2 linked regions of the Laspinema palackyanum D2c genome follow. The protein of the gene in region 1 binds, or shares a complex with, the protein of each later gene. Links are inferred from orthologs where the notes say so. Each region holds a gene or a part of one and is shown on either strand. Other genes may lie near its edges.

Evidence for each region. Proteins that work in one complex are often made in the same cells at the same time.
Region 2: the proteins of mnmG (region 1) and mnmE are in contact, whole or in part, in a solved structure (PDB 9HIP), measured with the Escherichia coli proteins. The link is inferred for Laspinema palackyanum D2c from one-to-one orthologs.

Annotation. Positions count from the first base shown.
Region 1 is NZ_JAMXFD010000003.1:11,803-17,226, reverse strand. The notes cover bases 878-3,853. They hold mnmG (tRNA uridine-5-carboxymethylaminomethyl(34) synthesis enzyme MnmG), read right to left. Parts: upstream 3,335-3,853; coding sequence 1,421-3,334; downstream 878-1,420. Other genes in these bases: NG795_RS05250 (tetratricopeptide repeat protein), read right to left, coding at 3,664-3,853; NG795_RS05260 (hypothetical protein), read right to left, coding at 878-1,054. In the rest of the region: more of NG795_RS05260, read right to left, coding at 1-877; more of NG795_RS05250, read right to left, coding at 3,854-4,788; NG795_RS05245 (DUF3598 family protein), read left to right, coding at 5,313-5,424. UniProt on the Escherichia coli protein: NAD-binding protein involved in the addition of a carboxymethylaminomethyl (cmnm) group at the wobble position (U34) of certain tRNAs, forming tRNA-cmnm(5)s(2)U34.
Region 2 is NZ_JAMXFD010000022.1:67,436-72,712, reverse strand. The notes cover bases 721-3,549. They hold mnmE (tRNA uridine-5-carboxymethylaminomethyl(34) synthesis GTPase MnmE), read right to left. Parts: upstream 2,912-3,549; coding sequence 1,529-2,911; downstream 721-1,528. Other genes in these bases: NG795_RS21175 (DUF2062 domain-containing protein), read left to right, coding at 3,084-3,549; NG795_RS21185 (MASE1 domain-containing protein), read left to right, coding at 721-1,377. In the rest of the region: more of NG795_RS21185, read left to right, coding at 1-720; more of NG795_RS21175, read left to right, coding at 3,550-3,653; NG795_RS21170 (Uma2 family endonuclease), read right to left, coding at 3,665-4,201; NG795_RS21165 (trypsin-like peptidase domain-containing protein), read right to left, coding at 4,268-5,277. UniProt on the Escherichia coli protein: Exhibits a very high intrinsic GTPase hydrolysis rate. Involved in the addition of a carboxymethylaminomethyl (cmnm) group at the wobble position (U34) of certain tRNAs, forming tRNA-cmnm(5)s(2)U34.

The DNA of each region.
Region 1 (5,424 bases):
GGGGATTTTCCGCAACTCCATTATCTCCTGGGGCTTCTTCTGCCGTTGGGGGTGCGGGTTGGGGAACGGGTGGGGGTGGCGCTGCCACCTGGGGTTGTACGTTAACGGTTCTGGGGGGTTGGGTGGGAGTGGGAGTAGGAGCAGGTTGTTGGGTGGGGGCTTGAGTGGCTGCCGGTGCCGGAGTTGGTGTTGCTGGGGTCGGGGCTGGTGCAGGGGCTGCTGCCGGTGCCGGTGCCGGAGTTGCTGGCGCTGCTGCGGTGGTTTGAGGCGCTGGCGGGGTCCGAGGCACGGTAACGGTGAGATTGGGTTGGACTAGGGTGGGATTGATGCCACGTTCCAGGGCGATCGCAATCCGATTGAGTACCTCGGCAAGATTGCCTTGATGGGGCGTATTTACTGTAACCTGGGGTGCCGGGACCATCACATTGGGGGGATTAACCGTGACATTCACCGGAGGCGGAGGCGGGGGAATAGGTAAAGCAGTATTCGGGGGGACTACAGGTTCTGTGGGTTGACCCGCTGCTTGGCGGTCCATCACTTCGAGCGATCGCTCCATATAGGCCGCAAAATCTGCGTCTGCCTCAGCTTTCAACTGTTCCGCCGTTTTCGGAGGAGCTACGGCTTCAGGCTGTGCCGGGGCAATTTTCGCCCAGAATTGCTGCAAATATCCCCGATTCCATAACCATAAACCTAGGGTAATCAGGAGCAATCCACAGGCGGACCCTAATAAGAGGCGATCGAAGGATTGTCCCTTGCGTCGTTTATCTGTGCGGGTTGCCTTGGCATCCACTGTCGCTTCTGCGGCAGTTTTGGGCATCATCGTCTGGGGGAGGATGATTTGGGGCACCTGTACCGATTGCAATGTTACCAAATCCGGGGGGGCCGGTTTGGGTTGGCGAGAGCCTCCATCTAAAATTCTGTCTACATCGTGAAACAGGTCATTCATGAGGCGATCGGCGTAGGCATCGACGGACCAATTCGGGGTCCCGACCCCACCTCGCTCCTGTTCCGCTGGGGATGAGTCTATGGTTTTGGTGCTGATATCCTGAGACATGGCCTTTTTTTTATAAGGGTTAGGGTTAAAGATGCGATCGCAATCCTCGGGCAACTACGAGCAATCGGGCAGTTCCCCTCCGATTTTATAATCTAGTTTAGACAATCCGACAGTCCTAATAATTTTAGGGCCTAATCCGCTTCAACGAGTTGCACCCATTTATTGTCCTCGCTTTTGCCAGAACGGTCAACCATCTTTCTGTTACTGAGGCAACAACCGGCGGGGGATCAATCGATTGGCGGCCTCATAGCTCAAGTCGGATAAATCCGACTGCAAGTCTTATCCCGTGGTATTTTCAGTCGGTTTCAACCGACTTGAGCTGTTAGGCGGGGGATTGATCCCCCGCCGGTTGTTGCTGCCATGACACTACACTGAGCCACTGGTTGCCAACTGTCGTCCTTGTAACTCCAGATAAATCAACAACGCATTAATATCCGCAGGATTCACCCCGCCAATCCGACAAGCTTGCCCAATGGTTAAGGGTTTCACTTTCGCCAATTTTTCCCGTGCCTCCTTAGACAAAGTGCTAATATTGGCATAATCCAAATCGGGCGAGAGTTTACGATGTTCCTCCCGCGCCACTTGGTCGATTTGATGTTGCTGCCGTTGGATGTACCCGGAATATTTGATATCAATTTCCGCACCCTCACGTTCCTCTAAGCTCAAATCCAGATTGCTCAGTCCATAACGGTTGAGGTCAACATAATGGAAACCGGGACGGCGCAACAATTCCGCTAGGGTAATTGAGCCTTTAATCTTTTGCTGAATATCAGCAGCGATCGCCACCCCCAATTCCTCATGTTCCTTAATCCGCGTCGTCTCCAACCGTTGTTTTTCCGCCGCGATATTCTCCTGTTTTTGGGTGAATAATTCCCAACGGCGATCGCAAATCAAGCCAATCTCCCGTCCTAACGGCGTCATCCGCTGGTCCGCATTGTCCGATCGCAACAACAACCGATACTCCGATCGCGAAGTCAACATCCGATACGGTTCCCGCAAATCCTTCGTACATAAATCATCCATCAACGTCCCCAGGTAACTTTGTTCCCGAGGGAAAATAATCGGGTCCTCACCGCGCACCAACCGCGCCGCATTAATCCCCGCCACAATACCTTGTGCGGCAGCTTCCTCATATCCCGTCGTGCCATTAATCTGACCCGCACAGAATAACCCCTCGATTTTCTTCGTCATCAACGTAGGGTAACACTGAGTCGCTGGCAAATAGTCATATTCCACTGCATAAGCGGGACGTAACATCGTACAATGTTCCAACCCGGGGAGACTCCGCAACAATTCCAACTGTAAACTCTCCGGCAGACCCGTAGAAAATCCCTGAATATACAATTCAGGAATATCTCGCCCTTCCGGTTCAATAAAAATCTGGTGCGATTCCTTGTCTGCAAATCGCACAATTTTATCCTCAATACTCGGACAATAGCGCGGACCTTTCGCATCCACCCAACCGCCATACACCGGAGACAAATGGAGATTTTCCCGAATCAGCCGATGGGTTTCCGCCGTCGTGCGAGTGAGATGACAAGGCATCTGTTCCCGTTCCACCCAAACCTCCGGGTCAAAACTGAACCAGCGCACCTCCTCATCCCCCGGTTGCGGTTCCATCTTGCTATAATCCACCGATCGCCGGTCCACTCGTGCCGGAGTCCCGGTTTTCAGCCGTCCCGTCTCAAATCCCAGACGGTTCAAAGTGTCCGTCAACCCTACAGCGGCAAATTCCCCCGCACGTCCCGCACTCATGGACTTATTCCCCACCCAGATCGTCCCACCCAGGAACGTCCCCGTGGTTAAAATCACCGCCTTGCAACCAAAGGCGACGCCGAAATAGGTTTCCACCCCTATCACATCATCATTGTCCCCCAGAACCAGATCCGTGACCATGCCTTCGCGGATGGATAAATTCTCTTGATTTTCGACAATGGTTTTCATGACGTGAGCATATTCACGCTTATCCGTTTGAGCGCGTAACGCCCAGACAGCGGGACCTCGCGAAGAATTGAGGACGCGCTTTTGTAGATAAGTGCGATCGGCCATCTTGCCAATTTCGCCCCCAAGCGCATCCACCTCATGAGTGAGTTGGGACTTCGCAGGGCCACCCACTGCCGGATTGCAGGGTTGCCAAGCAATCTTATCCAAATTCAGCGTCAGCAAAAGGGTGCGACACCCAAGACGTGCCGTAGCGAGTGCTGCTTCACATCCCGAGTGACCCGCACCCACAACAACGACATCAAAAACATCTTGAAATTCAGGAGTTGGCATGGTCATGGTATCTGGATGGTGTTGAACTCTTTCCTAATCATAGCTGTTCTCATCCCGTTCTACACCCGATCGCGAGCAAGATTTGAAGCAACTAGGCACGCTTACGGTTATCACGCACCGCAGGAAGAGCGATCGCCTTAAGCGAAGCGATGCCATCAGCTTGATGCACTCCCAAAATGGACCTCATAACTGAGGGAAACCTTATATCCTTATTTTATCCCCTCTAATAAAATAGGGCGTCGGTACAGGCAAGGTTAGAAAGCTGGTTTCTGCCTTGATTTAATCCTGTACCAACGCCCTAGATTGAATTGTTCAATTGCGTTTTTAAAAGTGCTTTAAGAACGCATCAACGTATCAAAAGATTCCGTTTCTCGAACGGAGTTAAAGTCTGACTCATGTTGAGCCATTTCTCGAATGTCCGGATTGAGAGAAATGGCCTGCCGGAGGTTATCAACTGCCATATCTGTATCAGATTTCAAGGCATAGCAGCGGGCTTTTCCGTACCAGGCATCGGCTTTGTCGGAACTGGTGCGAATGGCTTTGTTATAAGCGGCGATCGCCTCGTCGTAGTTTTGCAATCTTGTATAGGCGACTCCCTGACCTAAAAACGCTTCATAACACTCAGGATTAATTTCCGTGGCCTTGTCATACATCTCCACGGCATCTTCATATCTCCCTTCCCGAAATAGCTCATTCCCTTGTTTGACATAAATGCCAAAAATCTCCTGGAAGGGTTCCTCCATCCGATTTTGCATTTTCATCGACTCTTCCAGGGTGGTGCGAGCTTCTGAAATTAAGTTTTGAGTGGCTAACGCCATTGAAATCAACTCATTTAATTGAGCAGTGCTCTTCGGTTCCTCAGAAAGTGCCAGAGGCATCCCACCTTTCTCACTTTTAACCAATCCCCCCCCTTTGGATTGTGAGGCGGGGAGTTGTGAGGGAGGGGTTTGTCCGAGTTGTTCTTTGACCTCACTTGCAACCTGATTGGCGACACTTTTTCTGAGCAGCCAAATTCCGCCCAAGGTTGCTGCTACGGGAAGAACCACTAATCCGGCGATCGCAGCCGCTAAGGGACTCATAGTCCGCATAAAAGCTCGGTCTACTTCCGCTTGAATCTGCTCTTGAACCGCTGGATCGAGTTCCGAAGTTTGTTGTAAAACCTCTTGCTGGGCCGCTTCTGATTCCGGGGCATTCTCCGGTGCATTCTCTGTTGCATCCTCCGTGGTGGCTGCCGGAGTGGGCGCTGCCGTGGGGGTAGGCGCTGCCGTGGGGGAGGGAGTGGCCGCTTCCGGGGTGGAGGATGCTGGAGTCTGTTCAACGGGGACCAGGGGTCTGGGTGGGGGGGGAGGGGTCGGACGTTGTGCCGTCGCTGCACCCATAGACAGCAAGAGCGTCACCAGAACCAGGGTGCTTTGTCCAGCGATCCTCGCGCACAGCGCGGTGAGCGGCGCTAGATCCATCGCAGGGGGCATCCCTGGACGAACCCCCTGCTTCGACATAGAAAAGGAGAGCCTGACCCTGCGCGGCCCCCTTGCGTTCCCGACTCGATTTGTCATGGTCATGGAAATCTCACCTATTAATCGCTCGACGACTTCACCACTTTGACATTACTGTAGACGATTCTACCGATTTCTCAGGTCTAAATTCCGTTATCTTTAAGGCCAAAAATCTGCCAATCCAGACAATACCGGACCCGAGCAATGCTGAGTGGACTCTCTTTTTTTATCGGTCAAGTTTTTGATCATATCATCACATTGAGCCCCTATCAAGACGGTAAAAATCCATCTCCCAGGGGGTCAGCGTAGGTATTAAATAAAGGCGACAAGAAACCGAGTTTCTAGCCCAGATTTGGTGCTAATTGGCAGGGATTGGGTAAAGAAACCCTACTTTTAACCCCGACTGAACCGATCGCCGACTCTGGTATAAAGGGGATGGAAACTCAATATTGTCTCTAAATTTCACCGGATGGAGGGCAAGGAAAAACATGGGAACGCAATGGGAAAATTTTCTGCAAAATCTGGGAGAGTGGGAGGGTTCGTTCACCCGAGTTTCTCCCACGGGCACCTTACTCGAAGACACCCCCACGCGACTTTCCT
Region 2 (5,277 bases), on another replicon or contig:
GCGAGACTCTATGGAGGAACGGGAGTGGGATTGGCGATCGCCAAACAATTAGTTGAGTTACATGGCGGCCAAATTTGGGTAAAGTCTCGCCTGGGAGAAGGGTCAAAATTTACCTTTACTTTGCCTCTTTCTGGGGAAAAAGTCGAAAACTCCTCGGAAACTTTGCCCTTACTCAAACAGTTCGCCACAGCGGATTTAAACCAGGATCCCTTGGAACCTCGGGTCATTGCCTCTCATCAAGGATCCGCTAAACTTTTAATTGTAGATGATGAACCGATTAACCTCCAGGTTTTGGTTAATATGCTCTCGTTGCAAAATTATACGGTGATTCAAGCTAAAAGTGGCCTTGAGGCATTAGAACTTCTCAATAAAGGCTTTAAACCGGACCTGGTTTTGCTAGATGTGATGATGCCGAAAATGACGGGGTATGAAGTCACGCAAAAAATTCGGGAAACCTGGCAGGCATCAGAAATGCCGGTGTTATTATTAACCGCTAAAAATCAATTGTCCGATTTAGTAGCTGGATTTGAAGCTGGGGCTAATGATTATCTAACCAAACCTGTAGAAAAGGATGAATTATTAGCCCGGATTAAAACCCATTTGAATTTGCTTCGGCTGAAAACTGAAAATGTTCGATTAGTGGCGGAATTAGAGGTTACTCGTCAGCAGCAACAAATGCTCTTACCCAGTGCAGAAGAGTTGCTATGGATTGAGGGTTTAGAGATTGCCGCTTTTATGGAACCTGCAACGGAAGTCGGGGGAGATTACTATGATGTGATTCAACATCAAGGGGGGGTGAAAATTGGCATTGGAGATGTGACGGGACATGGGTTAGAAAGCGGGGTTTTAATGATTATGGTGCAAATGGCCGTCCGCACTCTCCTCCAAAGTGATATCAGCAATCCGGTACATTTTTTGACCCTGCTCAATTTAGCCGTTTATGGCAATTTGCAACGCATGAAATCGGAAAAGAATATGTCCCTGATGTTACTGGATTATCATCAAGGGAAACTGGTGGTCAGTGGACAACATGAAGATATTATCCTGGTGCGCGCCGAGGGTCAAGTGGAGTTAATCGATACAGTGGATTTAGGGTTTCCCGTGGGGTTAGTGGAAGATATTGGGGAGTTTGTCGCTGAAATGGAGATTGAATTAAACCCTGGAGATGTGGCGATCGTCTATACCGATGGGATTACGGAAGCGGAAAATATAGAGGGAGTGCAATATGGGTTACACCGCATGAAGGAACTGGCGGGTCAACAACAAGGGCGATCGGCAACAGAAATTGTGGATGTTATTTTAGCCGATGTCCGGGAATTTATCGGGGAACAAAAAGTGTATGATGATATTACTTTGTTGGTTTTGAAGCAGAAATAAGAGGGAGTCCAGTATTTCCAGAAGTACCAATTTTTAAACGTTCGTAGTGACTCCTGAAGGAGTCATCTTGATTTAACCCCTGAAGGGGTTACTACAAACGTTTGTAGCGACTCTTGGATTGGGTTTTGCTTGTGAACAGGTAAAGACTTGTTTATTTCCCAATGCAAAACCGGCTAAAAATGCGGTCCAAAACGGATTCGGTTACTTCTTCCCCGGTGATTTCTCCTAATGCTTGAATTGCGCCTCTAAGGTCGATGGTCCAGAAATCTAGGGGTAACTGTTGGTCAATGGTGGTTTGAACTTGTTCTAGGGCAGTTTGGGCGCGGGTTAAGGCAGCGGCTTGGCGTTGATTAATGGCAAAATCCAGATTTCCGGCTTGCAAGTTTCCGGCATGAACGGCATTTAAAATGGCGGTTTCTAAGGCTTCAATGCCTTGTTGATGGGCGGCAGAGGTTTTAACGGTTTCGCGGATATTGTCTAGCAGAGGTAAGGGGGGAATGTGTTCGACTAAATCAATTTTATTGAAGATGACAACAATGGGTTTATCTTTGACTTGTTGATAAATCTCCTGTTCGTCCGCAGTCCAACCGGCTTGGGCATCGAGGGTTAATAGGACTAAATCAGCAGATTGTGCCGCCCGTCGCGATCGCTCAACGCCGATTTTCTCTACCGTGTCTTCGGTGGCGCGAATGCCTGCGGTATCGAGGACTTGGACGGGAATTCCCTGAACGACTAATTGGGATTCTACGACATCTCGGGTAGTCCCGGGAAGGTTGGTAACAATGGCGCGATCGCTACGACTCCAGGCATTCAATAAACTCGATTTCCCCACATTCGGACGCCCGACAATGGCAACTTTTAATCCCATCCGCAACAGTTGCCCTTGGTTGGCAGTTCCTAAAATTCTCTCGACTTCTTTAAGTATTCCCTGAATCGATTGAATGATTTCTGGTTCATTCAAGGGCGGTAAATCTTCTTCAAAATCAATGCGGGCTTCAATTTCTGCTAGGATATCCAAACATTGAGTGCGTAATTGGCGAATGGGATGGGCTAATTTGCCTTGCAATCCGGCTAAAGCCGCTTGAGAGGCAGCAGGCGATTGGGCACCGACTAAATCGGCGACACTTTCTGCTTGAGTTAAGTCTAATCGTCCATTTAAAAAGGCCCGAAGGGTAAATTCTCCCGGTTGTGCTAATCTAGCCCCGAGTTCTAAACAGAGTTGTAAGACTTGTTGAACGGGAATGATACCGCCATGACAATGAAACTCAACCACATCCTCCCGGGTGAAGGACCGGGGGGATTTCATCAGCAACAAGAGGGCTTCATCGACGATTTGCTGGGTTTTGGGGTGACGAATTGTCCCGTAGAGGATCCGGTGGGTTTCCCAGGGTTGGGATCCGGGCGCATGAAAGAGGGTTTGGGCGATCGCCAATGCCTGGGACCCCGACAGGCGGACAATCCCGATACTCCCTTGCTGTGGAACAATCGCCGTGGCGATCGCCGCTATCGTCTCCCGTTGCGTCACCCGATCCATGATTTCATACTTTATGACTACTGCTTTATTATCCCTCGCGATCGCCAATCTCCCCCTAGGATGAGGAAATTAGGCTAAAATATCGGTCATAATCTCAAGCTAAAGACTCACTTATAAAACTCTCAGGGAGCAATCCCATTGCACAACTCAGTCCGTTATTCTAGGGAAAACAATGTTGCATAAACACCCGTTGTCCATCAACTCCCGGAGGACCAAAATCAATCGCTTTCGTTTAACTTCTCTGTTCTCTAAACGCAAACGTCCCGGCAGTCGATGGCATCGGTTTTGGCGTTACTACTTCTGGCGTTTAGTTCGGCAAAAGGGCAGTCCAGAATTCCTCGCCCGAGGGTTGGCGGCGGGGGTATTTGCGGGATTGTTTCCTTTATTTGGCCTGCAAACGATTATTGGGGTGACCTTAGCGATTCTGTTTCGCGGGAATAAATGGATGGCGGTTGCTGGCACTTGGGTCAGCAATCCCTTAACTTATGGGCCGATATTTTGGCTGAATTTTGAGGTGGGTCAATGGCTACTCAAATCCCATGAAGAGTTTGATATGGAACGCTTGAAATCCACGAAAGCCTTACTGGAAGTGGGGGCGGACTTTGTACTTACTCTCTTTGTCGGCTGTGTGGTGATGGCGAGTTTGAGTGCATTTTTAAGCTACTTTTTCGGGATTAAACTGATTCGCCGTTGGCGGACTCTTCACCGGAGTTGGCGTCGCCGACACCATTCGGGGCGCTAAGATTTATTCTCTTACCAAACATCCTCATACAGAGTCGCCATATCAATTCGGAGATTAAGGCTAGTTAACTGAATTTGTTCTAGGGCGTGATAACTATATAATTCCCATCGTCCCCTTTCATTGCGCCGAAAACATTCTACATGGGGGCGAGTTTGACTGATAATTAAATACTCTTTTAAGGTTGGAATTTGACGATAATCGGCAAATTTATCCCCTCGGTCGAATGCTTCAGTAGACTCGGATAGCACTTCTACAATCAAGCAGGGGTAGCGAATAAAGGAGTTAATTACCTGGGAGTCGCGAGGGTCACAAGTCACGGTCAAATCGGGATAATAGAAAGCATCGACGGTTTCTATTCTAATTTTGATATCTTGTACAAATACATGACCTTTCGTTCCTCGGACCTGTTTTCTGAGGATTGTTGCCAAATTCAAGGTAATCATGTTATGAGCTGGGGTAGATGCTAACATCGGATAGACTTCCCCCCGAATGTATTCGCGACGAATCGGGCTGATTTCTTCTGCTGCGAAATACTCTTCCGGCGTCATATAAATTTTAATGAGGTTACTAGAAACGGGTGGAAGTTTTGAACGGGGAATCCATCTATATTTTCATTATGGAACTTGCCAAATTCGCAAGGTATCCCCGCCTAAAATTAGGGTGCGATCGCCACTAAAGGCCAAGGATTTCGCCGTTCCATCCAGGGTCCGCAGCAATGTTCCATCGGCTATATTCCAGATTTTAGTCCCATCTTCACTGGTAGAAACAATCCCCGTCCCATCGGGAGTAAAGGCCAAATCATACACATAGCATAAATCACAATGGGCGACAATCGTGCGCTGGCGAATTCCCCGTTCCAGGTTCCAGAGTCGAAGTTCTCGATAGGTTCCCGCAGCAATAGTTTGACCATCGGGACTGATGGCAACGGATTCGACTATAAATCCCCGTTCTCCCGCTTCCAGGGTCTGCACTAAGTTCCCATTCAGCAAGTTCCACACTTTCAGGGTATTATCCAGATGACCGCTAACTAATGTGCGACTGTCCGGACTAATGGCGATCGCATTCGCCTCCCCAGACTCAGGCAAGGTCAAAACCAAGCGTCCGGTGTTAATATCCCACAGTTCAATCCCTTGATTACTGCCGGTGATTAACGTTTGACCATTGGCAGTAATCGCCACCGAGGTGATGGGATTGGACTGATTCGGACGCGATCGCGTGAGGGTATTGGCAATTTGTCCCGTTCGCAAATTCCAAATGATCACCTGACCCTGTTGATCGCCACTGACTAAAATCTGTTTATTGGGACTAATCGCCAGGGAATTCACCTCACTATTATGTCCTGATAAGGTAGCGTTCAACTGACTTGACTGCCAATCCCATAACTGAATCCGATTGTATCCGCCATCCGTTGCCAACAGACTGCCATCAGGACTCAAGGCGATCGCCCGGGGTTGGGTTGCCGGTTGGATCACATTAGACAGAATCCAACCCCGCCATCCCAAATTTAACCCCACCGTAGGCGCTAATCGCACAAAATTACTCACGGCAATGGCCGAACTTCCCGTCACCGACTCAGGATTAAACCGACCCTGAATCCCAATCAACCGACCCCAACGGTCCACCA